3 regions of the Peribacillus phoenicis genome follow, and region 1 is predicted to be linked to each of the others. Evidence: predicted binding sites of a transcription regulator. Region 1 holds the regulator's gene; each other region holds the start of a gene.
The links. The regulator Rex, encoded in region 1, represses fermentation and respiration genes when NADH is low (regulators of the CRP and FNR family bind a similar motif). The targets are predictions, from matches to a motif close to TTGTGAAATATTTCACAA.

Region 1 (7,654 bases):
TGAAGAGATGGCAGCAACTTGTGCGATAGATTCTTTGTTTTCAACAGGTTGGGAAATGGCTTTCAATTCTGCGATTGCAGTATTGACCGCTTTCTCGATTCCTTTACGGATACCCATTGGGTTAGCACCAGCTGTTACGTTTTTAAGACCTTCGCGGATCATCGCTTGTGCAAGAACCGTTGCAGTCGTTGTACCGTCACCAGCTACGTCGTTTGTTTTGCTTGCTACTTCAGCAACCAATTTCGCACCCATGTTTTCGAATGCATCTTCCAATTCGATTTCTTTAGCAATCGTTACACCGTCATTAGTGATAAGTGGTGAACCGAATTTTTTCTCAAGAACCACGTTACGACCTTTTGGTCCAAGCGTTACTTTAACTGCATCTGCAAGTGCGTCCACACCACGAAGCATGGAGCGGCGAGCTTCTTCACTAAATTTAATTTCTTTAGCCATTTATAAGTACCTCCCTAAAATTTTAAGAAAATTTTCGTTCAGTTAAGTATGATGTATAATTAGCCGATAACAGCTAGAATGTCGCTTTCACGTAAAATTAAGTATTCAGTGTTTTCGTATTTAACTTCAGTACCTGCATATTTTGAGAAGATAATTAGATCGCCTTGGGCAACCTCTAAAGCAACACGTTCGCCATTTTCAAGGACACGGCCAGTACCAACTGCTACTACCTTACCTTCTTGCGGCTTTTCTTTAGCAGTATCAGGAAGAACAATACCGCTTGCAGTTTTTTCTTCAGTTTGAACTAGTTCAATAATAACGCGATCACCTAATGGTTTTAACAAGTGAAACAACCTCCTCATATTCTCTTGATAATTTGTTACATGATTATTAGCACTCTTCATCATCGAGTGCTAACACATTTATAATATTAAATAAACCGAGCCTTTTTTGCAAGTATCTTATTGAAAATTTTTTATTAATTTCTGATAAATTACGGGTAAACTACTTTAGCATAATGATTTCCTTAACAAAGTTATTTAAATGTTTCGTTAGGGGTACCTTTAAGTGGTGTTCTGCCTCAATTTTTGATACCATTTTGGAGTATGCGTTTATAGCTTGTCCCCATATCAGGAACGTTCCGAGCGGAATGGGTGACTATAAAAGGAGTTTTCATTTTTGAAAAAAGAATATTGGTTCGTCATCATCACCTATATTGCCATGCAATTATCCAGTATTGTTGGGGTACCCATTTTCATGCTGATCGGGTCTTATACCGGAATGCCGGCTGATGAACTCCAAGTGAAATCTGCAGCATACTGGATAGTTTTCAGTTTTCTCGCTGCTTTATTCTTGATTCTTTTTTTAATGAGAAAAGATATGAGGGAAAAGTTGGACACGAGAAATCAAACTTCCGTTTCCATGTCCATATTATGGGCAATTGCAGGAGTGTTCATGGCTCTTTTTGCGCAAAGCATTGCCGGCAGCATTGAACAGATGCTTGGGGTGGAGTCTGAATCTGAAAATACGCAGCAACTCATTTCACTCATTTACAAAGTCCCCATGGTCATTTTCGTCACTTCAGTAATTGGACCTATATTGGAAGAATTAATTTTCCGGAAAATCATTTTCGGATCACTTCATAAACGCTTTAACTTCTTTATTTCAGCTTTAATCAGCTCAGTTATTTTCGGCTTGGCGCATGGTGAATTTGAACATCTTCTTTTATATACGGCAATGGGCTTCACTTTTGCTTTCCTTTATGCAAAAACAGGCCGCATTCTCGTATCAATGAGCGCTCATATTGCGATGAATACGCTTGTTATCATCCTTCAAGTGGTATATCGGGAGGATATAGAGAAGATGATAGATACTGCACAGGCCTTCATCGGAGGTTTATTATGAAACGTCAATCACCCTTATTCATGGGCATCATCTATGCAGGCTTAGGAGCTCTTTTTACCGCTATCGCGATTCAAACCGTCAATTCTTCTGGATGGGGGCTCTTCGCCTACATACTTGTCCTTATTGCGACTCTTGACTTTGGATCGGGCTTACGCATGATCATGCTGCACTTTAAGATTAAAGCCGCACAAAAAAATAAGAAAAAATAAAAAAACGCTGCAAAGATGCAGCGTTTTTTTCATTCCTCCAAAGCGGCTTCTTCCACAACAGGATAATGTTTCAGGAAGTAGATGAGCGACTGAAGCTCCACGGCCAGGTCAATGTGGTGAACCCTTATTGATGGAGGCACGGTCAGCCTTGCAGGTGTAAAATTCAATATTCCTTTTATATCAGCTTTGACTAAACGATCGGTTATCGTCTGGGCTACCTGTGCAGGCACTGTCAATATAGCGGCAGTGATATTATTTTCCTGCAATAGTGTATCGATTTGATCCATATGATAGATGGGCACATCAGCTATTCGCTTGCCGACTTTTTCTTCAGAAACTTCGAAAGCCATTTCAATTTTTGTATTATTATTTTTCATGAAATTGTAATTTAAAAAAGCGGTTCCTAAATTTCCTACCCCGATTAAAGCGACTTTGGTCAATTCATCTTGATCTAGTGTTTTTCTAAAGAAGGATAATAAATAATTGACATTGTAGCCGTAGCCTTTTTTCCCAAGCGCGCCAAAGTAGGAAAAATCACGGCGTATGGTGGCAGAATCCACTTTTACAGCTTCGCTTAGCTCTGCCGAGGAAACTCTTTGTTTGCCTGAGGAATGTAAGTTCTTTAAAAATCGATAATACAATGGCAACCTTTTGGCTGTTGCCTGCGGTATCTTTGGGTCATGGTTCATTGTTCTTCCCCGCCTTCACACATGCTTTTCAACTTAATCTCTATCTGTTTGTTTTACTTGTCTTTTATAATCGTTACTGGAAACTCCGCCTGTTTTCTCCACTAAGAATGTAGGCCCGATCACCATTCCCTTATCAATGGCCTTACACATGTCATAAACTGTCAAGGCAGTCACGGATGCAGCTGTTAACGCTTCCATTTCCACACCTGTACTTCCTTTTGTCTTAGCTTCCGTTTCAATCCTAAGCCTGTATCCTTGTTCTTCTTTTTCCCACTCAAAGGCTATATTGACCCCTTGCAGAGCAATGGGATGGCACATCGGAATGATATTGGATGTATTTTTGCTGGCCATTATTCCTGCAACCTGTGCAACAGCCAGTACATCACCTTTTTTCATTTTCTGGTTCGTGACCAATTCATATATTTCATCATTCAATAAAATGCTCGATTGAGCCACTGCCGTCCGGGTTGTTTCAGGCTTAGCACTCACATCGACCATTTTGGCCCTGCCCTGTTCATTAAAATGCGTTAAGTCTCCCATTTAAGTAACCCCTCCTAAATCATACACTATTATTCCACTTTATGTAACAGCTTTTGTTTACCATGGAACCAAGCTGTTGCCGATAATAACTAAAATACGTTACACTAACTATAATCAATTGAGGTGAAATCTATGATTTTATTACAAATCAATCAACTATCGAAATATTATGGAGCTGAACTTATTTTATCAAATATGAAGCTCGAAGTTCAAAATAAAGATCGAATTGCACTTGTCGGCCGAAATGGCGCCGGAAAATCCACTCTGCTAAAAATCATAGCCGGGCAGCTTTCCCATGATGGCGGTGAAATTATCAAACCAAAAGGCGTCACAATCGGCTATATGGCCCAGGATACGGGATTGGAATCCGAACTGACCATTTGGGATGAGATGCTGACCGTATTTACGGACCTGATAGAGCAGGAAAAGGAACTGCGTCGCCTTGAGGCTGATATGGCCAGACCTGACATCTTTGAAAACGAAACGATTTACCAAAAAGTGCTGAATGAATACGATACTTTGATGGTGGCATTCAAAGAGAAGGGCGGTTATCAATATGAAGCGGATATCCGTTCCGTATTGCATGGGCTTCAGTTTGCTGACTTTGACTATTCTACCCCAATTTCCACTTTAAGCGGCGGGCAAAAAACAAGGCTTGCATTAGGAAAGCTGCTTTTAAGGAAACCGGATATATTGATTCTGGATGAGCCGACGAACCATTTGGATATCGAAACTCTATCTTGGCTTGAACAATATTTACAAGGCTACCAGGGAGCTGTGCTCATTGTTTCCCATGACCGCTATTTTTTAGATAAAGTAGTAAACCTGGTATATGAGATTTCCCGGAATAACATGAAAAAATACCATGGTAATTATAGTTCTTACCTAGAGGGAAAAGCGGAAGATTATGAGCGGGACATGAAACTGTTCGAGAAGCAGCAAGGGGAAATCGAAAAGCTTCGCGACTTTGTCCAACGTAATATCACAAGGGCTTCCACCACGAAAAGAGCACAAAGCAGACGCAAACAGCTCGAAAAGATGGATGTATTGGACAAGCCGCAAGGTGATGAAAAATCCGCGAATTTTTCTTTCCAGATTGAAAGGCAAAGCGGAAATGAAGTACTCCGCCTCCAGGACTTGGCTATCGGATACGAAGGGGAAACGGTATCAAGGAATATAAATTCCCGGATGACAAAAGGAGAGAGCATAGCTCTTGTTGGCCCAAATGGAGTTGGAAAATCAACGTTATTGAAAACGATCATTTCTAAGCTGCCTGCGCTTTCTGGGGAGTTCCGTTTTGGAACGAACGTAGAAGTCAGCTACTACGATCAAGAACAGGCTAACCTTGTTTCCAATAAACGCGTACTCAATGAATTATGGGACGACTATCCCCTTAAACCGGAAAAGGACATCCGCACCGTACTCGGTAATTTCCTATTTAGCGGGGACGATGTTTTGAAAACCGTTTCCACATTAAGCGGGGGCGAAAAGGCTCGGCTTGCTCTAGCCAAAATGATGATGCAAAAAGGTAATTTTTTAATTCTTGATGAACCAACGAACCATTTGGACCTCGATAGTAAATTGGTGCTTGAAAACGCATTGATCGATTATCCGGGTACTATTCTTTTCGTCTCACATGACCGTTATTTCATAAATCGGATAGCAACGAAAGTGATAGAGCTCTCCAAAGACGGCAACGAAGAATTCCTCGGTGATTATGATTACTATTTAGAGAAGAAACAGGAGCAAGCGGAAATCCAAGCACTTGAACAGCAGGATCAGGCTAAAACTTTAGATGCAGCTGTAGAAAAAATAAATTACAAAATTGATAAAGAAGCAAAAAAAGCAGAACGCCAGCGAAAACGGCGCATTGAGGAAATCGAGGCAGCCATGGAGCGTCTTGAAACCGAAATAAGCGAATATAATGACCTCCTTTGTGATCCAAATGTTTTTCAGGACCACGAAAAAGTGATGGAAGTCCAAACAAAGCTTGATAATGCACAGGAAAAATTGGACCAACTGCTCGAAGAATGGGCTGAACTGGAAGAATGACAAAAGACCGGGTCAATCGACTCGGTCTTTTTCACTTCAAATTAAAAAGTTATCCACAAACTTGTTAACAAACTACTTACCGTTCATTAGCCAATAATTTGAGTTATACACATTATCCACAGAAACATATCCACTTATCCACAAAAACACCACTTTATACACATGCAGTATGATAATCAAAAAAACTTTATCCACAGAATATTCTATTATTTTATTAACACGATAAAAAGACAGGATGCCGAAATGCGGGATCCTGTCTTCTCTCAATTAAAATGCTTCTATATCCAATCCAGGATTTCCGTTCAAATCCAAACCAGATCGTTTTCCTTTTTCAAACATGACACTGCCAGCAGCACCGATCATGGCGGCATTGTCCGTACAAAGATAGAGGGGCGGAATGGATATATCCATAGGTAAATCCTTAAAAGCTTCCGTTAATGCTTCCCTAAGGCCTTTATTTGCCGCAACTCCTCCAGCAAGCAATACCTGCTTCACATTATATTCCTTTGCAGCTTTTACAGCTTTCATTACAAGCACTTCTATCACGCTTGCTTGGAAACTTGCCGCTAAATCTTTAGGTTCGATTTTTTCCCCGCGCTGTTCTGCATTATGCAAAGTGTTGATCACCGCCGATTTCAATCCGCTGAAAGAAAAATCATAGCTGCCATCCAACCATGCCCTAGGCAGTTTCAAAGTTGGTGAGCCTTCTTGCGCAAGCCTATCGATATGAGGACCGCCAGGATAAGGGAGCCCCAATGTTCGAGCCACTTTATCATATGCCTCTCCTGCTGCATCATCCCGCGTCTCCCCTATCACCTTGAAAGAACCTGGCTCTTCTAAAAGCACCAATTCCGTATGACCTCCCGAAACGACTAAGGAAAGCGCAGGATATTCGATCTCCTGAATAAGCCGATTTGCATAGATATGACCAGCGATATGATGCGTACCGACAATCGGTATTCCATGTGCGAAAGCTACAGCCTTCGCCGCATTCACGCCTATTAATAGTGCCCCAACAAGACCCGGGCCTTCTGTAACGGCAATGGCATCCAAGTCTTCATATGTCACACCAGCTTGCAGCAGTGCTTCTTCAAGAACAATCGTAATTTGTTCTACATGATGACGGGAAGCTATTTCTGGGACGACACCGCCAAATCGTTTATGGCTTTCGATTTGTGAAGCCACGACATTACTCAGTATCTCCGTACCATTTTTTATGACAGCTGCCGCAGTTTCATCGCAGCTCGTTTCAATACCTAATATAAATTGATCTTTTTTCATGAAAAATTCACCCACATAACATAAGCATCTTCTTGATTGTCTGTATAATAATTTTTTCGGATTCCGCCCTTTTGGAAACCTAGTTTTTCATATAGCGAAATGGCTACTGCATTACTGACACGGACCTCAAGCGTCATCCTCACCACACCCATCGAAATGGAGATTTCGATCATCTTCCTGAGCAAAGCTTCTCCTAGCTTTTGCCCTCGGTATTCTGGCAATATCGCTATATTGGTAATGTGCGATTCATCAATGACGATCCAGGCACCGCAATAACCGGCGATTTTACCTTCATCCTCTATCACCATGTATACAGCATATTGATTATGATTCAATTCATTAAAAAAAGCTTCCCGGCTCCAAGGCAAAGTAAAGGACTGCTTTTCCACGTTTAGCACTTGGTCGATATCTTCCGTATTCATCTTTCGGAACGTCAATGTTTTACTCATAATAATCGGTCGCTTTCCTTTTTTATTTCCCCTGCTGTTCAAGCCACTTAGCTTCTGCTTCAGCCATGCGGATATAATTCGGTACAAACTGGTGAACATCCACTTCAGCCTTATCAAGACCAATGAAGGCCAGTTCGCTTGGCCTTGAATTATATGACTGTACCGGAGCAAATACAGCCAATTCCCCTAATGCATCCGTAATTGCATCCCGATGGATGTCCACATCTTGACCAACAAATAAAACAGGACGATTTAATTCCTTCAATTGATTCGCCCACTCAGAGGATAGAATATTACAATCTTCAATGACTGTCTTTAAAGAATCCTTTTCCAATTCATATAATCCAGTATAAATCTGCCCTCTTCTTGCATCGAACAAGGGAGAGATCACCCCGTTAAAATAACGTCCATTAGCTGCTAAAACCTCTAAGCTGGAAACACCTGATAAGGGAATTTGAAGCGTCCATGCCAAGCTTTTCGCTATCGTCACTCCAATCCTGACCCCTGTATATGAGCCTGGACCTTGAGCGACCACAATCTTAGTCAATTCCTTCGGTTTAGTATCACAATCCCTCAG
Region 2 (7,654 bases), on a different contig from region 1:
ATGGATTAAATTATAATATTGAAAATTCTGTGATGAAGAGAGTAGTTCATTTTGAAATGGAAAGCGAGTTAGGGATGGTGGGAGCCTAATGCAGGACGGATGAATGAAGCGCACTTTGGAGAAATTTCTTGAACCGTTTAGTAGGGAATATCGGGGAGTCACCTCGTTAACAATGGAAAGTGGTCACAATTTGTGGCAACTAGAGTGGTACCACGGGAATTCATGCTCTCGTCTCTTATTTAGAGGCGGGGGCTTTTTTGTTTAGGAGGGAAAATGACGATGAATAAACCAATTGCAGAAATGATTTCAACTGCTCTGAACAATGAAATGCCAGCAAGTGAAATAGAAAAATTAATGGAAAAGCCAAAATTGATGGAATTAGGTGATGTTGCCTTTCCATGCTTTACTCTTGCGAAAAAATTCAAAAAGTCGCCTCAGGTGATTGCGTCTGAAATAGCCCAACAATTAAATAGCAAGTTGATCCAAGAAGTGAACGTTGTGGGTGGTTATCTGAATATCTTCGTCAATCAACAGCTGGTGACGGAAAACGTGCTGCAAACGGTATTAAGTGAAAAGGATCAGTATGGTTCGATGCAGCCTGTACAGGAAAATGTCGTGATTGATTATTCCTCCCCGAATATTGCCAAACCTTTTTCCATGGGGCACTTACGCTCAACGGTCATAGGGAATGCACTGGCTAACATCGCCGAAAAAAATGGCTACAATGCCGTGCGTATTAATCATTTAGGAGATTGGGGCACGCAATTCGGCAAGTTGATTGTCGCGTATAAGCTGTGGGGCGACAAAGAGGCGATCGAAGCTTCGCCGATTCAGGAATTATTGAAGATCTATGTGAAGTTCCATGATAGAGCCGAAAGTGATGAATCGTTGAATGAACAAGCACGCGCAAGCTTCAAGTCGCTTGAAGATGGGGACGAGGAAGCACTAGCATTGTGGAAATGGTTCAGGGATGCGTCTCTAAAAGAGTTTGAGACGATTTATGATTTATTGGGCATCCGTTTTGATTCCTATGCCGGCGAAGCGTTTTACAATGACAAAATGGATGCGGTTGTCGGGGAACTAAAAGAAAAAGGCTTACTTACCCTATCCGAAGGTGCCTATGTCGTGCAATTGGAAGATATGCCGCCTTGTTTGATTACGAAAACGGATGGTGCGACACTTTATGCCACGCGTGATTTAGCTGCCGCCATGTATCGTAAAAAACAGTATGAGGCGAAGAAAACATTTTATGTTGTCGGAAACGAACAATCCTTGCACTTTAAACAACTCTTTAACGTCATTGAAAAAATGGGGTATGAATGGGCAAAGGATTTGCAGCACGTAGCATTTGGCATGATGTTAAAAGACGGTAAGAAAATGTCGACACGTAAAGGGAAAGTCGTGCTCCTTGCGGATGTATTGGCAGAGGCGATCGAAACTGCGAAGCGCAATATTGAAGAAAAAAATCAAGCGCTAGAACAGAAAGAACTGGTTGCAAGACAGGTCGGTGTCGGAGCGGTAATTTTTAATGATTTAAAAAATAACCGCATGAACGATATTGATTTTTCATTAGAGCAAATGATGAATTTTGAGGGGGAAACGGGTCCATATGTACAGTACACATATGCGCGAATTTCCTCATTGCTTGAAAAAGGTGAATTTAACGAGCAGGCCATCACTTTTGACGCTTTAGGTGAATATGCGTGGCCAGTCATCCAGCTGCTGGAGCAATATCCGAGCATTGTCCAAAAATCGTTTGAACAAGCCGACCCGTCACAAATCGCGAAATTCAGCTTGCATTTATCGCGTGCATTCAATAAGTATTATGCACATACAAAGATCCTAGTTGAAGATGAATGGAAACAAATGAAACTCTCATTCGCTTTTTCCGTAGCGATTGTATTGAAGGATGCGCTAAGTTTATTGGGAATTTCCGCGCCGAAAAAAATGTAAAGTAAAATGAAAGAATCCATTTTGAACTTTCAAAATGGATTCTTTAAAATCTTACTCGATGACATCGAACCATAAGGGAGATTTATCATCAATTTCACCGTTATAATTGATCGTGATTTCTTCGCCAGCCTTTATGTCTTTATGTGCATAAAAGTCTATTGTTAGATCATCTAAATTATTATCATACGTAGCATTCGGAGTGTATGAATGATTGAATAGTGATCCTTTTCCTAAGGCAATGGCCGTTTCATCGTCATCTCCCCAATGGAAACAGTGATGAAAGAGTGACGTTTTCTTTAAATATTTCCATTCGCTTTTCGGTGAAATGATGACAGGTGATGCCTCGATGAGTTCATCCTTTTTAATATCCCTTACCGCATATATTCCCCTCCCATATTTCCCCGTATTTTTTATACAGATTGGTGATACGGCCTCAATGGCTTTTTTCCAGTCCTGCTTGGCTTTCAGTTTTGTTTCATCTAGGTCACCAAGATGCTTATTTAAGTAATCACTGCGATTGCGAATGAATTCGAAGATGAATTCCGGTTCCTTGTCAAACAGATCCACTTTATTCTTTTTATATGGATCAAGAAGGATATGGGGGCGTATCGCCTGGTGCAGTGATAATACTTTATTTTCCATGTGATTCACAGTAAATGTGGTTTCCATTTGTTCAACCAAGAGGTCTTTGTAGAACTTACGGTATTCCGGAACCTGCAATAGAAGATGACTTAAGTGATTTGTCCTTTTTCCTCCAATAGGGACGTATGTGTGCTCCATGATCCCGCCACTGACTTTGCGTCCCCAAGTGGCATCATAATCCCAAGGAATGATTTCAAATAAGTTTGTTTCACTATTGCGATATAATGCATAGTTATGAGTGAAACCGTCGTTATTCATTGTACATACAGCTCCAGCCAACCAGCGTAAGTATTTATGGATATCAAGATGCTGCGAGACTTCTTCTGGAAATTTGGCAAGCGGGGTGGTATTGATTTTTCTGATCAATTCAATAAGGTATTCATCGTCGGACTGTTTTCCAAACGCTTGTTTATAGCCTGATACAAGGGAATCTTTCGGTTTCCCATCCCTTTCCAATGAAAAATTGGCACTATTGTTGACTGCATAATAAATGGGGCCGGCAGGAAGTCCTCTTTTTTCCAAAAAGAATTCATCAACGGACTCCAGTTGTAAATATACCCCTTTACAAGAGCCGTTACGGTATAAGTCAATATGCTGGCTATAGGGGGAAAGAACTCCAAGGTCTTGGAAGTAATCGAGTGAGAGTTTATTACGAATGAGGGAAGGATCTTTGTATTCGGCATTGAGATGGATTTTGTGGGCGCCAAAGAATTTTTCTGGGTCGATGAAATCAATCCAATAGGATCTTTTCCGGAATTTTCGGGTATAAGAGCCCCGATAGGCAATATCGATATCATAAATGTCGTTTTCCACTTTCAAATAGGCGGGAATGGGGTCATTACTCCATACGTCCGCACGTAAATCTTCCAGATCTTCTTCTTCAATCATTAAGAAATAAGATGGAATATGATAAGGCATACACTCACCTTCCTTTCTTGAAGATGTATTAAGGTCAAGCGCAAACATGTAATGTATGAAAAAATTCAACTTAATCAACCAGAGATTGATTAAGTTGAAGCATCTAAGAATTAACTACTATCTTCTTCTTTTTTTCTTTCCACATCCAGTGGAAGTACTTGAAGTAGATGTTTTGCAAGTAGATGTTTTGCAAGTGGATGTGCTGCCAGTGGATGTGCAGCCAGTGGATGTGCTACCAGTGGACTTGCTACCAGTGGACTTGCTACCAGTGGACTTGCTACCAGTGGACTTGCTACCAGTGGACTTGCTACCAGTGGATGTGCAGCCAGTGGACTTGCTACCAGTGGACTTGCTACCAGTGGACTTACTTCCAGTGCACTTGCTACCAGTGGATGAGCTACAGCTGCTGCTGCTGCCAGATGAACCGCATTTTCCTTTTTTTCCCTTTTTTCCTTTCGCCATAAAGACCCCTCCTTTAATAAGGTTAATTACATGATATGCAGAATGGTACAAACTTGAACGTTGGTTAACGACAAACGGGCTAATAAAAATGGCGGAGAGTAAAATAGTAATGTAGAGTTATGGCAGGACAATTCAATTAGGGTGTCCGCCTTTTCTGAAATGAAAAATGCCCCTTACTCCCAAATGGGAATAAAGGGCATGTACCGTGAACATGTCACGGCGATCATGAATTAATAAGCCAAGCTGAATAGGGCTTTGATGTGTGATAGATAGCGAACATTACTTGCTTCTTTCATCAATGTAGCCGGAAGACCTTTAAGTGATGTGTTATTGGCCCCAACCGTTGCCACCGCATCCTTACGGCCAAGGCTCGCAAGTGTACCTGAGTTTACAGGTGAAAATGCTTCAAGTTTCTTGCCTTCAAAGGCTGCAAATAGGTTGTAACCAACAAGCTCACCCATTTGCCAAGCATTTTGAGCAGTAGGAGCGTATGGACGGCCGCCTTCTGGAGGGAAAGCAACGGCACTGTCCCCGACGACGAATACGTCTTTATGGGATTTGGATTGCAAGAACTCATTAACGGTTGCTTTGCCGCGGTCCACTTCAAGGCCTGATTCGCCTACGATAGGAAGAGCCGCAACTCCGCCTGTCCAAACAAGCGTATTGGCCGTTATCGTTTGACCATCTTTCAATTCGATTTGATTGCCTTTAACACCGGTTACAGGCAGACCTGTCAAGAATTCAACTCCGCGTGCTTCCAGGCTTGTCATCGCACGTTCGATTAAGTGGTCAGGCAGGACTGGAAGGATTTTTGGACCAGCTTCCACAAGCTTGATTTTCAAGTCCTTGAAGTCCACTCCGAACTTTTTGGCGATTTTAGGGAAATGATCCACGATTTCACCGATTAGCTCAACGCCCGTCAATCCGCCGCCGCCGATTACGATGGTTGCGTCCGCTTCATTATTTGTTTGTGCATATTCGCGAATGCGATCTTCGATATGTTTGTAGATCTTGTTTGCATCATTTACGGATTTCAAGACCATGCTGTTTTCCTCAAGTCCCGGAATGCCGAAGAATCCTGTTTGGCTTCCCAAAGCAACAACCAGGGCATCATAAGATAAAGTGGAACCATTGGCAAGTTTCACTTCTTTGTTATCGACTGAGAAAGACTCCACTTTGGAAATGACAAGGTCGATATCTTTTCCTTTGAAAAGCTTTTCCAACGGAATGGAAACGGCTTGTTCGGAAATGGATCCGCCTGCAAGACGGTGCAATTCGGTGATGATTTGGTGCGTTGGAAATTGGTTCACCACTGTAACCTGCACTTCATCTTTTTTGTAATATTCACGTACGGATAAGGCAGATAGCAATCCAGCGTAACCCGCACCTAAGATGACGATTTGTTTTGACATAGTTAATCCCCCGTCCTTACTGATTGAAAGTTTATCAAATTATTTTTGGTTTTTACGTTCTGAAGAGACTTCAAGAAAAGCTTGGGCGAAACGGAAAAGCTTTTGTGCTTGCGGATCTTTCATCATTCTTAACAGACCAAAAAGACCGATCACATCAGTATTCGCTTCTGCACGATCCTTAGCTTCAATGGCATTAGCCGCAAGCCCTTTCACTGAGCCCACTACAGGTGTAGCGATCTCCGAAATGGCGCTTACCGTATCATTTTTCAAAACATCATCAGTCGCAACCGATTGAGCGAAATCATAAGACTTTGTTAAAATATTCACTAACTCAGTCAGTTTTGGTAACTGCTCAACTAAAGTGTTCAATGATTCCTGAACCTCAGGCTTTAATAATTGGTCCAGTACATCTAATTGTTTTTGGCGGGCATTAAGTTGTTCAGTTTGTGATTGGGTAATCGTTTCTGACATATCCAATTCTCCTTTGCAATAAGCATTTTGTTGAGGTAAATAGAAAAACTTGTAAAATATTACACAATGTGTGACAAGAAAAAATACTAACAAAAATGTAATAAATGCTATCCTATAGTATATCCCTTTAGTGGCTTGAAAACAGCTGATTTTTTAAAAAAGATTCATAAAATAATCTTTTCCTGCTTATTTTAAGTACAGATTCTAATGGGGTATCCCAGAATTTACCTAAAATGAACTTTAAGAGGGTGTCTAACATCGAAGCCTGTCATACATATTTCCATCTTGATTTGCCATCCTAAATGATGGAGGTGAAAAAATGTGACTGATTCAGAATCTAAACTTACAGAAGAGAATAATGATAAGAAGCTTCATAAACTGGTTGGCAGTATGGAATATACAAAAGCACAACTATTGGAAGGTATGAATGGAATTTCTGAAGTTTACCTCAAAAACAGTGAGGAAGGCACATCGGAAACACCTGATAAATAATATTATTGTGTAAGCATAGCGAAACAGTTATGCTTACTTATTTTTGTAATAAATCCCACTCTTATTTCTCAAACTACAGTTGTTTAAATATTCTAAAAATACACTTGACTTTATCATGAATTGACGTAAGATAAAGTATATAGCCATGGTGTAAACAAGTAGAAATTCTACTCTGCCATCGCCTAAAATGGACTCGGTGACTTAAAAGATGAATCTATAAATAACTGTCGAATCTAATAGACTTCGCCGCCCAGCGAAGCTAAACCTAGATCAAAAACCAGTTATATCAATTATTTCTTATTGATATGACTGGTTTTTTTATTTCATCATTCATCTTGTTCCGTTTTTGGCCTAAGAAAATCCAGCGGCTGGCTGATACTCTTTCACACAGTTCTATTAATCGGTGCAATGGGCGCAAGGCAAAGTATTTTAAATCTTGTAGCAGGGGTGGGAGTTATATGATAGGTACGAAGGATACTAGGCTGGCAATTGATGTAGGCGGAACTTTTACGGATGTGTTCGTTTTTGATGAAAGTACGAAGGAAATTTCAATTACGAAAACGTCGTCGACTCCTTTGAATCCAGAGATCGGTATTTTGGATGGAATTGCGAAAGCGGAAATAGATTGTGAAAATATTAAAGTTTTTTCCCATGGCACAACAGTGGGCACCAATGCCTTGATTGAAAGGAAATTGCCAAAGACAGCATTGATTACATCCGCTGGCTTTCGGGATGTAACGGAAATCCGCCGAGGAACCAAGCTTGAGTTATGGGATACATATGATGATGTAGCCAAACCGTATATCCAAAGAAGAGACCGTTTTGAAGTGGAAGAACGCATCGACTTTGCAGGGAATGTCTTGACGGAAATCAATGAAGAGGAAGTACGGTCACTGGCAAGGAAATTAAAAAGACGCGGTACCGAATCCATTGCGGTTTGCTTCATGAACGCATATGTAAATGGAAGCAATGAGGCGAAAGTAAAACGAATCATCCAGGAGGAACTCCCGGATGTTTATATATGCATTTCAAGTGAAGTCCTTCCTGAGATTTTTGAGCATGAGCGCATGAGTACGACGATCGTCAATGCGGTTTTAGGACCGACTGTCAGCAACTATATTAAAACCCTTGAAGGTGAAATGACTAAACGGGGATATGAAGATGACATATTAGTGCTTCACTCCGGCGGAGGGGTAATGACATCCCAAACCGTTCCCCGTTATGCAGCAAGACTTGCAAGCTCCGGCATCGCTGCAGGTGCGATTGCCAGTAAACATATCGCCCAGCTTTGCGGCTTTAATAAT
Region 3 (7,654 bases), on a different contig from region 1:
AAAACCACTTGGGGCTGGTATGGAGTGAATAAAAAGACTAAAGAAGTTTATGAAGTCTTGTAGGATAACTGTATGGTCGAATTGAAGGCCCCTGTTGAGGCCTTTTTATTTTGCAGTGCAGCAGCAAATTACAGGATTCGATATAATTTTATAATTTTTGTGAAAATGTTGCCCTATTCTTATTTTCTTAAGAATTTTTTAATATTTCCTGTTTATGATTGAGTCAAGTAAAGGATAAAGGAAAATCATAGGAGGGATAAAGATGGAGAATTATAATGGTGATGAGCAGGTCAGAGTGAAGGCAGAACGGAAAAAGGGAAAGTCTCTTTGGCTAACTAGCCTTGTTTCCGGAACGGTTGCTTCTATGGTTACATCGTCTGTATTTCTATTTGGCGGGGACTTTATAGATCAAGGGAGTAGTTCAGTGAATGAGTCAACCGAAACGGCAGGTGTACAGCAAACGGAAAGTGTTGAAAAAGATAAAAGTGTCACGGCGGAAAAGTTATCGACGAGTACTGATTCAAATGATAGGGCCGAGATGGTCGAATCAGCATCCAAATCGATAGTCGGGGTCGTGAATTTACAGGAGATGCAAAACCAGAACCCGTACCAGCGGCAAAGCACGGAGAGCGAAACGGTTGAGAGCGGCACCGGCTCAGGGGTCATCTATAAAAAAGCTGATGGGAAAGCCTATATCATCACGAACAATCATGTTATTGAAGGAGCTAAGGAAGTCGAAATTTCATTGTATGATGGACAAAAGGCAACGGCAGCTGTTGTAGGGGCTGATGCTTTGACGGACTTAGCGGTTTTGACAATTGATGCCTCGATGGCACCTGAGGGAATTAAATTCGGGAATTCCGATAGCATGCGTCCAGGTGAAGAAGTATTGGCAATTGGCAATCCTCTTGGACTTGATTTTTCACGATCGGTTACACAAGGGATCGTCAGTGCGACCGGACGCTCCATTTCAGTCGATACCTCGGACGGGGAGTGGGAACTTGATGTCCTTCAAACAGATGCAGCGATCAATCCCGGCAATAGCGGGGGTGCATTGATCAACACCGCTGGGGAAGTGATCGGGATAAACAGTTTGAAGATTTCCGAAAACGGTGTGGAAGGCTTAGGGTTTGCCATACCAAGTAATGATGTGATTCCGATTGTTACGGAGCTGATTGAAAATGGAAAAATCACGCGCCCATATTTAGGAGTCAGCTTGGCCAGTATGGAAGAACTGCCGCAATATTACATTCAAAATGTTCCAGAAGCCGTAAAGTCCGGCGTAATGGTGACGAGTATAGAAGCGGGATCGGCTGCGGCGAATGGAGGGCTTAAGCAACAGGATATCATCGTTGAGATTGATGGAACGAAAATTGATACTGCTGCAGCATTAAGGAAATACTTATATTCAGATAAGAAAATCGGCGATAAAGTAAAGGTTAAAGTATATCGAGGCACTGAAGAGAAAACGGTAACGATCACCTTGCAAAAACCATAGAAAGAGGTAAGGCCCCTGATTATTCAACAGGGGTCTTTTATTGGAAGTTTTTTTATAGTATTCAAAAGGTTAATATCGGAAAAATAGATAGTGTATTTGCCCTGTTTTTGCAGTTTGTTCATATAGTCTTGAATACCTAAAAGTGAATGGTGGCGCCTTCTATTTGTCAAGGTTTTCATCGTTGATATGTTAAAAAATAGAAAAGATTTGACAAATTTGTGAAATGTCATAAAATAGAAAGAAAGGGGATGAAATTATGGAAGCTAATCAGAAGATGTTAGATGCAGTTAAATGGGTATCGGGCACAGGTTGTGTAATCGGAATTATTATTTTTGCTTTAAGTTTCTTTGTAAGCGATTACAATAAGGATTATATATTTACCGCTGTTGGAATCGCCATCACATTAAGCGCAGCTGCCATTTTTCTAGTTGGTATATTTTTTGTCCTGACAGAAGAAATGGTAATGAATACACATAAAGGCAAAAGAATTGAACCGGAAACGACTAAAATCATAAAAATGAAAACAAAGGCTAAAGCTCCAACAAACAGAAGTACAGAATTCAGTAACTAAAACGAGGAATACAGGGCAATATACTGTTTTTCTAAACAGAACTAGTTGTTCTTTTGCCTAACTTGCTGAATTTGAGTCATCTTGATCTCAATCAATGAATACGCTTTCATTTTATGTATATCAGAATCGAATTACCGATTTGTTACATTTTAAACTATATCCACGAGAAAAGGACACTTTAAGAAGTCCTTTTTTCGTGGATTTTTTTCTATGTACTTTTAACTAAAAATTCAAAAGGGATACAGGTATCAATATGGGGTTATAGGACAGTGGGTTTTGCTAAAGGGGATTTGATAGAACCACTTCTACCAAGCCTATTGCTAAACGGCTGTTTTAAAAATACTGACAGGCCATAAGGATTGCGAAAGAACCCAATTTCATTTCAAACTCGTCGTTTCCTTATATATATATAATATTGACCTGTGTTGGATCATAAGGATATTGAAGCATGGAGACAATATCGTGTCCAATGTGTCTACCATTTACCAACCTCCATGGCCGAGTGAAAAAAATCCGTTTTAAATCATGTTTTCTAACGATAAATACCTAATTGACAGGATAGGTAATATAATTCATAATCTTTAAGAGTTTTGAGGCAATATACACAGTGAATATAATGTGAAATTTTTATTTCATTATATTAGAGTAATATTAAATGGAAAGAGGATCGGTACTATCTGCAATCCTGTACTGATAAGTGAATTTTCAAAGGCAAGATATGAAACATTTATTATATTTCATTTGCTGAAGATTTTCGAACATTTCAGTTCATTTACCATCTTCTTACTGCTCTTTAATGAACTTTATGTGACAGATGTCACTTTGTATTGTCTTTTTTTAGACTTGGGATTAATATTGGTATGTCGGGGTTTGTGAACATGGTAACACTTTGTCCGAATAATTACCAATTGGAATTTTATTATGTAAGAAAGGGGTAGTACTATGAAAATAAAATGGGCTCTATTAACTATACTTTTTACTATTGCCACTGTGCTAACCGGTTGCGATAACCCATTAATGGTCTTGGACCCTAAAGGGCCGGTAGCTGCAACACAAGCAGATGTTATTATGATTTCGATATGGACAATGGCCTTTGTCGTCCTTGTCGTTATGGTACTGTATATCTTCATGATAATGAAATATCGTGCTTCCAAACAACGTGATGATTATGAACCGCCTCATATTGAAGGAAGTAAGGTTCTTGAAATAATTTGGGTTGCGATCCCAATTCTAATCGTCGCTTTCCTATCCGTTGTTACTGTTAAAACAACAAATGAAGTTGAGGCAACACCTAAAGGATACGGTGATCAGGAACCTTTAATTATTTATGCTTCATCTTCCAACTGGAAGTGGCATTTTAGTTATCCGGAAGAAGATATCGAAACAGTCAACTATCTGTTTTTACCTACTAACCGACCAATTGAATTTAAACTTTACTCATTCGGTCCAATCTCAAGTTTCTGGATTCCGCAACTTGGAGGACAAAAATACGCGATGTCGGACATGGTTAATACGTTGCACTTAGCAGCTGATGTACCAGGAGAGTATATGGGTCGAAATTCAAACTTCAGTGGTTCAGGTTTTGCTCAGCAAACGTTCAACGTTAATGTACTGTCTGCAGAAGAATACGATAAGTGGGTAGATGAAATTAAAGCTACTGCTAAACCGATTACTGAGGAAAAATTCAATGAATTATTAAAACCTGGTCATGTGGGACAATCCACTTACACTGGAACTCACTTAGAGTTTTCTCCAGCTCCTGAAGGGGAAAATGCTGGTCATGACCACGGATCTTCTGATAAGGAAGAAAATGCTTCCAAGGATTCACACGAGGAACATTCAGAACACAGCAACATGAATCATGATCACTAAGAATTAATTTCGTTCGATAAAACAACTAGGTTTACAAGATAAGGAATATTTTCCTGAAAGGAGTCACAAAAGTATGGATTACTTTGATCGATTTGCCGTACCTCATCCAAGTCCTGCGATTTATGCATCCATGGTTGCCATTGGTTTAACCATGATTGCGGTTGTTGCCGGAATTACCTATTTTAAAAAATGGGGTTACTTATGGCGTGAGTGGTTAACAACGGTTGACCATAAACGTATTGGTATCATGTACATCTTGGCAGCACTGCTTATGCTTTTCCGTGGTGGCGTCGATGCTCTTATGATGCGTGCTCAAACGGCTATTCCAGATAACGGTCTTTTGGATGGACAGCATTATAATGAGGTATTTACAACACACGGGGTCGTCATGATCCTGTTCATGGCTATGCCATTTATCATTGGGTTAATGAACATTGTCACACCATTGCAAATTGGAGCGCGTGACGTAGCATTCCCACGTCTGAACGCAGTAAGCTTCTGGTTATTCTTCATGGGGGCAATGCTATTTAACATCTCTTTCGTAGTCGGTGGTTCTCCTGATGCAGGTTGGACATCTTACTTCCCGCTGGCAAGTAACGATTTCAGTGAATCAGTAGGTTCGAACTATTACGCGATTGCAATTCAAATAGCTGGTATCGGTACATTACTGACTGGTATCAACTTTATCGTAACAATCTTGAAAATGAGAGCACCTGGCATGAACTTAATGAAAATGCCAATGTTCACATGGTCTATCTTGATCACAAACTTCATTATCGTTTTTGCTTTCCCTGTATTGACAGTGGCACTTGCGTTGATGACAATGGATCGTCTATTCGGAACTCAATTCTTTACGATGGCCAATGGCGGTAGCGATATGCTTTGGGCGAACTTGTTCTGGGTTTGGGGACATCCTGAAGTTTATATAGTAATTCTTCCGGCTTTCGGTATTTACAGTGAAATCATTTCGACATTTGCACGTCGTAACCTGTACGGGTATAATTCGATGGTTATCTCCATGGTAGCTATTTCTACTCTATCTTTCATTGTATGGGCTCACCATTTCTATACAATGGGTCACGGTGCAATGGTTAATGGTATCTTCTCGATTACCACGATGGCAATTGCCGTCCCGACTGGTGTTAAGATTTTCAACTGGTTGTTCACACTTTGGAAAGGTAAAATCGTGTTTACCGTTCCAATGCTATACTCTTTAGCTTTCATTCCGATTTTCACGCTCGGTGGGGTAACAGGGGTTATGCTTGCAATGGCAAGTGCTGACTACCAATACCATAATACAATGTTCTTAGTAGCTCACTTCCACTACGTTTTAATCCCTGGTACTGTATTTGCCGTACTTGCTGGTTTCACGTACTGGTGGCCAAAAATGTTCGGTTTCATGTTGAGCGAAAAGATTGGGAAATGGTCGTTCTGGTTCATTACAATCGGCTTTAATGTAACATTCTTCCCGATGTTCATCACTGGTTTAGATGGGCAGGCACGTCGTATGTATACGTACTCTGAATCAACAGGGTATGGTCCATTGAATATGCTCTCGTTCGTTGGAGCGATTGGCTTGGCAATAGGTTTTGCACTTATTGTGTACAATATCTATTGGAGCACTCGTTATGCGTCAAGAAATATTTCAAACGATCCATGGGATGCACGTTCACTAGAGTGGGCTACACATACACCAATCCCTGAATATAACTTTGCAATTGTGCCAACAGTTGATTCTACAGAAGCATTCTGGGATTCAAAGAAAAAAGGCTTTAAGTTATTTGGCGGTAAAGTAGAAAAGATCCATATGCCAAATAACAGTGGTGTGCCGTTTATCATGAGCTGTATCTTCTTCGTTTGGGGCTTTGCGATGGTATTCAGCATGTGGATCATTGCAATCATTGCAACGATCGGTATCTTTGCTTGTATGATTCACCGTTCATTCGAAAAAGATCACGGACGTTATATCTCTGTTGAAGAGATCGAAGAAACTGAAAATAAATTGCGAGGTGCTAAGTAATGAAAATAGATAACTCGCTGCCACTAGAATATAGCACGGAAGAAAATCGCTTAAAGATTTTTGGATTCTGGATTTTCCTAGGAGCAGAAATAGCTCTTTTCGCTACACTATTCGCCACTTATTTTGTATTGGTTAATGGAACTGGAAATGGTCCAACAGGGGAACATCTTTTTAAACTCCCAACCTTAATGTTCCAAACAATCTTTCTTTTAACAAGTAGTTTTACCATAGGTCTTGGAATCAATGCAATGAGACTTGGCAGACAGAAAGCAACGATTGGTTTCTTCATTATCACCCTTATTCTTGGTTTAGGCTTCTTGGGAGTCGAAATTTATGAATTCGTGGAGTATGTACATGAAGGAGCAACCATTCAAACAAGTGCTTTCTTATCTAGTTTGTTTACATTACTAGGTACGCATGGAGCTCACGTTACACTTGGTTTATTCTGGGGAACCTTCATCGTCATGCAGATCAAAAAGCGCGGTATGACTCCAGAAACAACAAACAAGGCTTTCATCTTTTCACTTTACTGGCATTTCTTGGACGTTGTCTGGATTTTCATCTTCAGTTTCGTCTATCTGAAAGGAATGATGTAATATGAAAGAATTATTCCCACGGGGCCAAGTTATGGGATTTGCGTTTTCTCTAGTCCTGACTTTGGTCGCACTATCAGTTATTATGTTTGATCTCTCACTAAAAATGGCCATGATCATCCTGCTTGTTACAGCTTTCATGCAAGCTGCACTGCAATTAGTTATGTTCATGCACGCAGGTGAGTCTGAAGATAAAGCATCGATTTACACAAACGTTTATTACGGATTGTTCGTTGCATTGGTTACAATTTTCGGTACAATGCTAACAATGATTTGGGGATATCAATAATCGATTCCGGAAAAGCTGGGCGTCTTGATGACGCCCAGTTTTTTTGTATTTTAATAAGTATAAATTTGTTAAGAAGGATTTGGATGAAATCATTTTGTTTAGTATAACCATTTCGGAACATTATATTTATTAAGGGGAAATTGTGTTTAAGTACAATGTTTTACCAAAGTAAAACGTTAATAGAACGGACACATCTTCTAAGAAAAACTGCCAGCCCTATTGATATAATAAGTTATATATGAAAGAAATAATTTATAAATGTAGCGGAGATGATGAATTGACATTGCCGGTTTTGATTTTGACAATTATCTTAAGTTTGTTAAAAATATTGGTTTCCTGTCTTCCAACCGATGCTGTTAATTGGATTATCAGCAAATTTAAAATACACTCAGAAATTAGTGGCGGGAATGCGATCGTATCCTTTGACGGAAAACGTTTGGAAGGTGAAGAAAAAATTCAAGTTATTAATCATTTTAATAACGCCAGATTTTTGAAGAAAAATCATATATTCCCGGGTAACGAGCAATTGTTTTTACATCCAGAGGACAGTGGGACTCCATTGGTCATTGATACTAAAAAAGGCAAAATTGATGTTAAGTTATTTGTGTACATTTACAATGACCGCGTGGATGTAGTTAAACAGTACAAGAAGAAACTCATTTCTTATAGTTTGTTTTCCGATAGCCTCCAAGAACGTTCCGTGCCATTAATAAGTAACTTAGCTTAAAAGAACCAAAAATCAATTATTATCAAGTTTGTAGACATAAGGGGTTCTATCTAAATTTTAAAACAAAGTTGATTGGAACGGAGG

Region 2: a site for Rex is predicted at 5,908-5,925, ahead of ABC374_RS02845 (helical membrane plugin domain-containing protein). Genes of this name have one in related genera too.
Region 3: a site for Rex is predicted at 2,875-2,892, ahead of qoxA (cytochrome aa3 quinol oxidase subunit II). Genes of this name have one in related genera too.

Annotation. Positions count from the first base shown of each region.
Region 1 covers NZ_JBDFMF010000004.1:105,409-113,062, forward strand. The annotation lists gene groL (chaperonin GroEL) at 1-453, opposite strand, end outside; gene groES (co-chaperone GroES) at 513-797, opposite strand; gene ABC374_RS27620 (CPBP family intramembrane glutamic endopeptidase) at 1,132-1,857, shown strand; gene ABC374_RS27625 (YdiK family protein) at 1,854-2,066, shown strand; gene ABC374_RS27630 (redox-sensing transcriptional repressor Rex) at 2,096-2,755, opposite strand; gene moaC (cyclic pyranopterin monophosphate synthase MoaC) at 2,789-3,295, opposite strand; gene ABC374_RS27640 (ABC transporter ATP-binding protein) at 3,428-5,347, shown strand; gene tsaD (tRNA (adenosine(37)-N6)-threonylcarbamoyltransferase complex transferase subunit TsaD) at 5,615-6,628, opposite strand; gene rimI (ribosomal protein S18-alanine N-acetyltransferase) at 6,625-7,077, opposite strand; gene tsaB (tRNA (adenosine(37)-N6)-threonylcarbamoyltransferase complex dimerization subunit type 1 TsaB) at 7,100-7,654, opposite strand, start outside.
Region 2 covers NZ_JBDFMF010000001.1:550,663-558,316, forward strand. The annotation lists T-box leader at 21-239, shown strand; gene argS (arginine--tRNA ligase) at 274-1,953, shown strand; gene ABC374_RS02825 (SET domain-containing protein) at 2,005-2,421, opposite strand; partial or broken gene ABC374_RS02830 (CotH kinase family protein) at 2,434-3,513, opposite strand; gene ABC374_RS02835 (hypothetical protein) at 3,608-4,009, shown strand; gene ABC374_RS02840 (NAD(P)/FAD-dependent oxidoreductase) at 4,206-5,387, opposite strand; gene ABC374_RS02845 (helical membrane plugin domain-containing protein) at 5,427-5,858, opposite strand; gene ABC374_RS02850 (hypothetical protein) at 6,180-6,350, shown strand; gene ABC374_RS02855 (hydantoinase/oxoprolinase family protein) at 6,809-7,654, shown strand, end outside.
Region 3 covers NZ_JBDFMF010000001.1:140,456-148,109, forward strand. The annotation lists gene ABC374_RS00720 (hypothetical protein) at 1-63, shown strand, start outside; gene ABC374_RS00725 (S1C family serine protease) at 263-1,498, shown strand; gene ABC374_RS00730 (hypothetical protein) at 1,755-2,069, shown strand; gene qoxA (cytochrome aa3 quinol oxidase subunit II) at 3,012-3,941, shown strand; gene qoxB (cytochrome aa3 quinol oxidase subunit I) at 4,015-5,961, shown strand; gene qoxC (cytochrome aa3 quinol oxidase subunit III) at 5,961-6,557, shown strand; gene qoxD (cytochrome aa3 quinol oxidase subunit IV) at 6,559-6,843, shown strand; gene ABC374_RS00755 (YfmQ family protein) at 7,082-7,570, shown strand.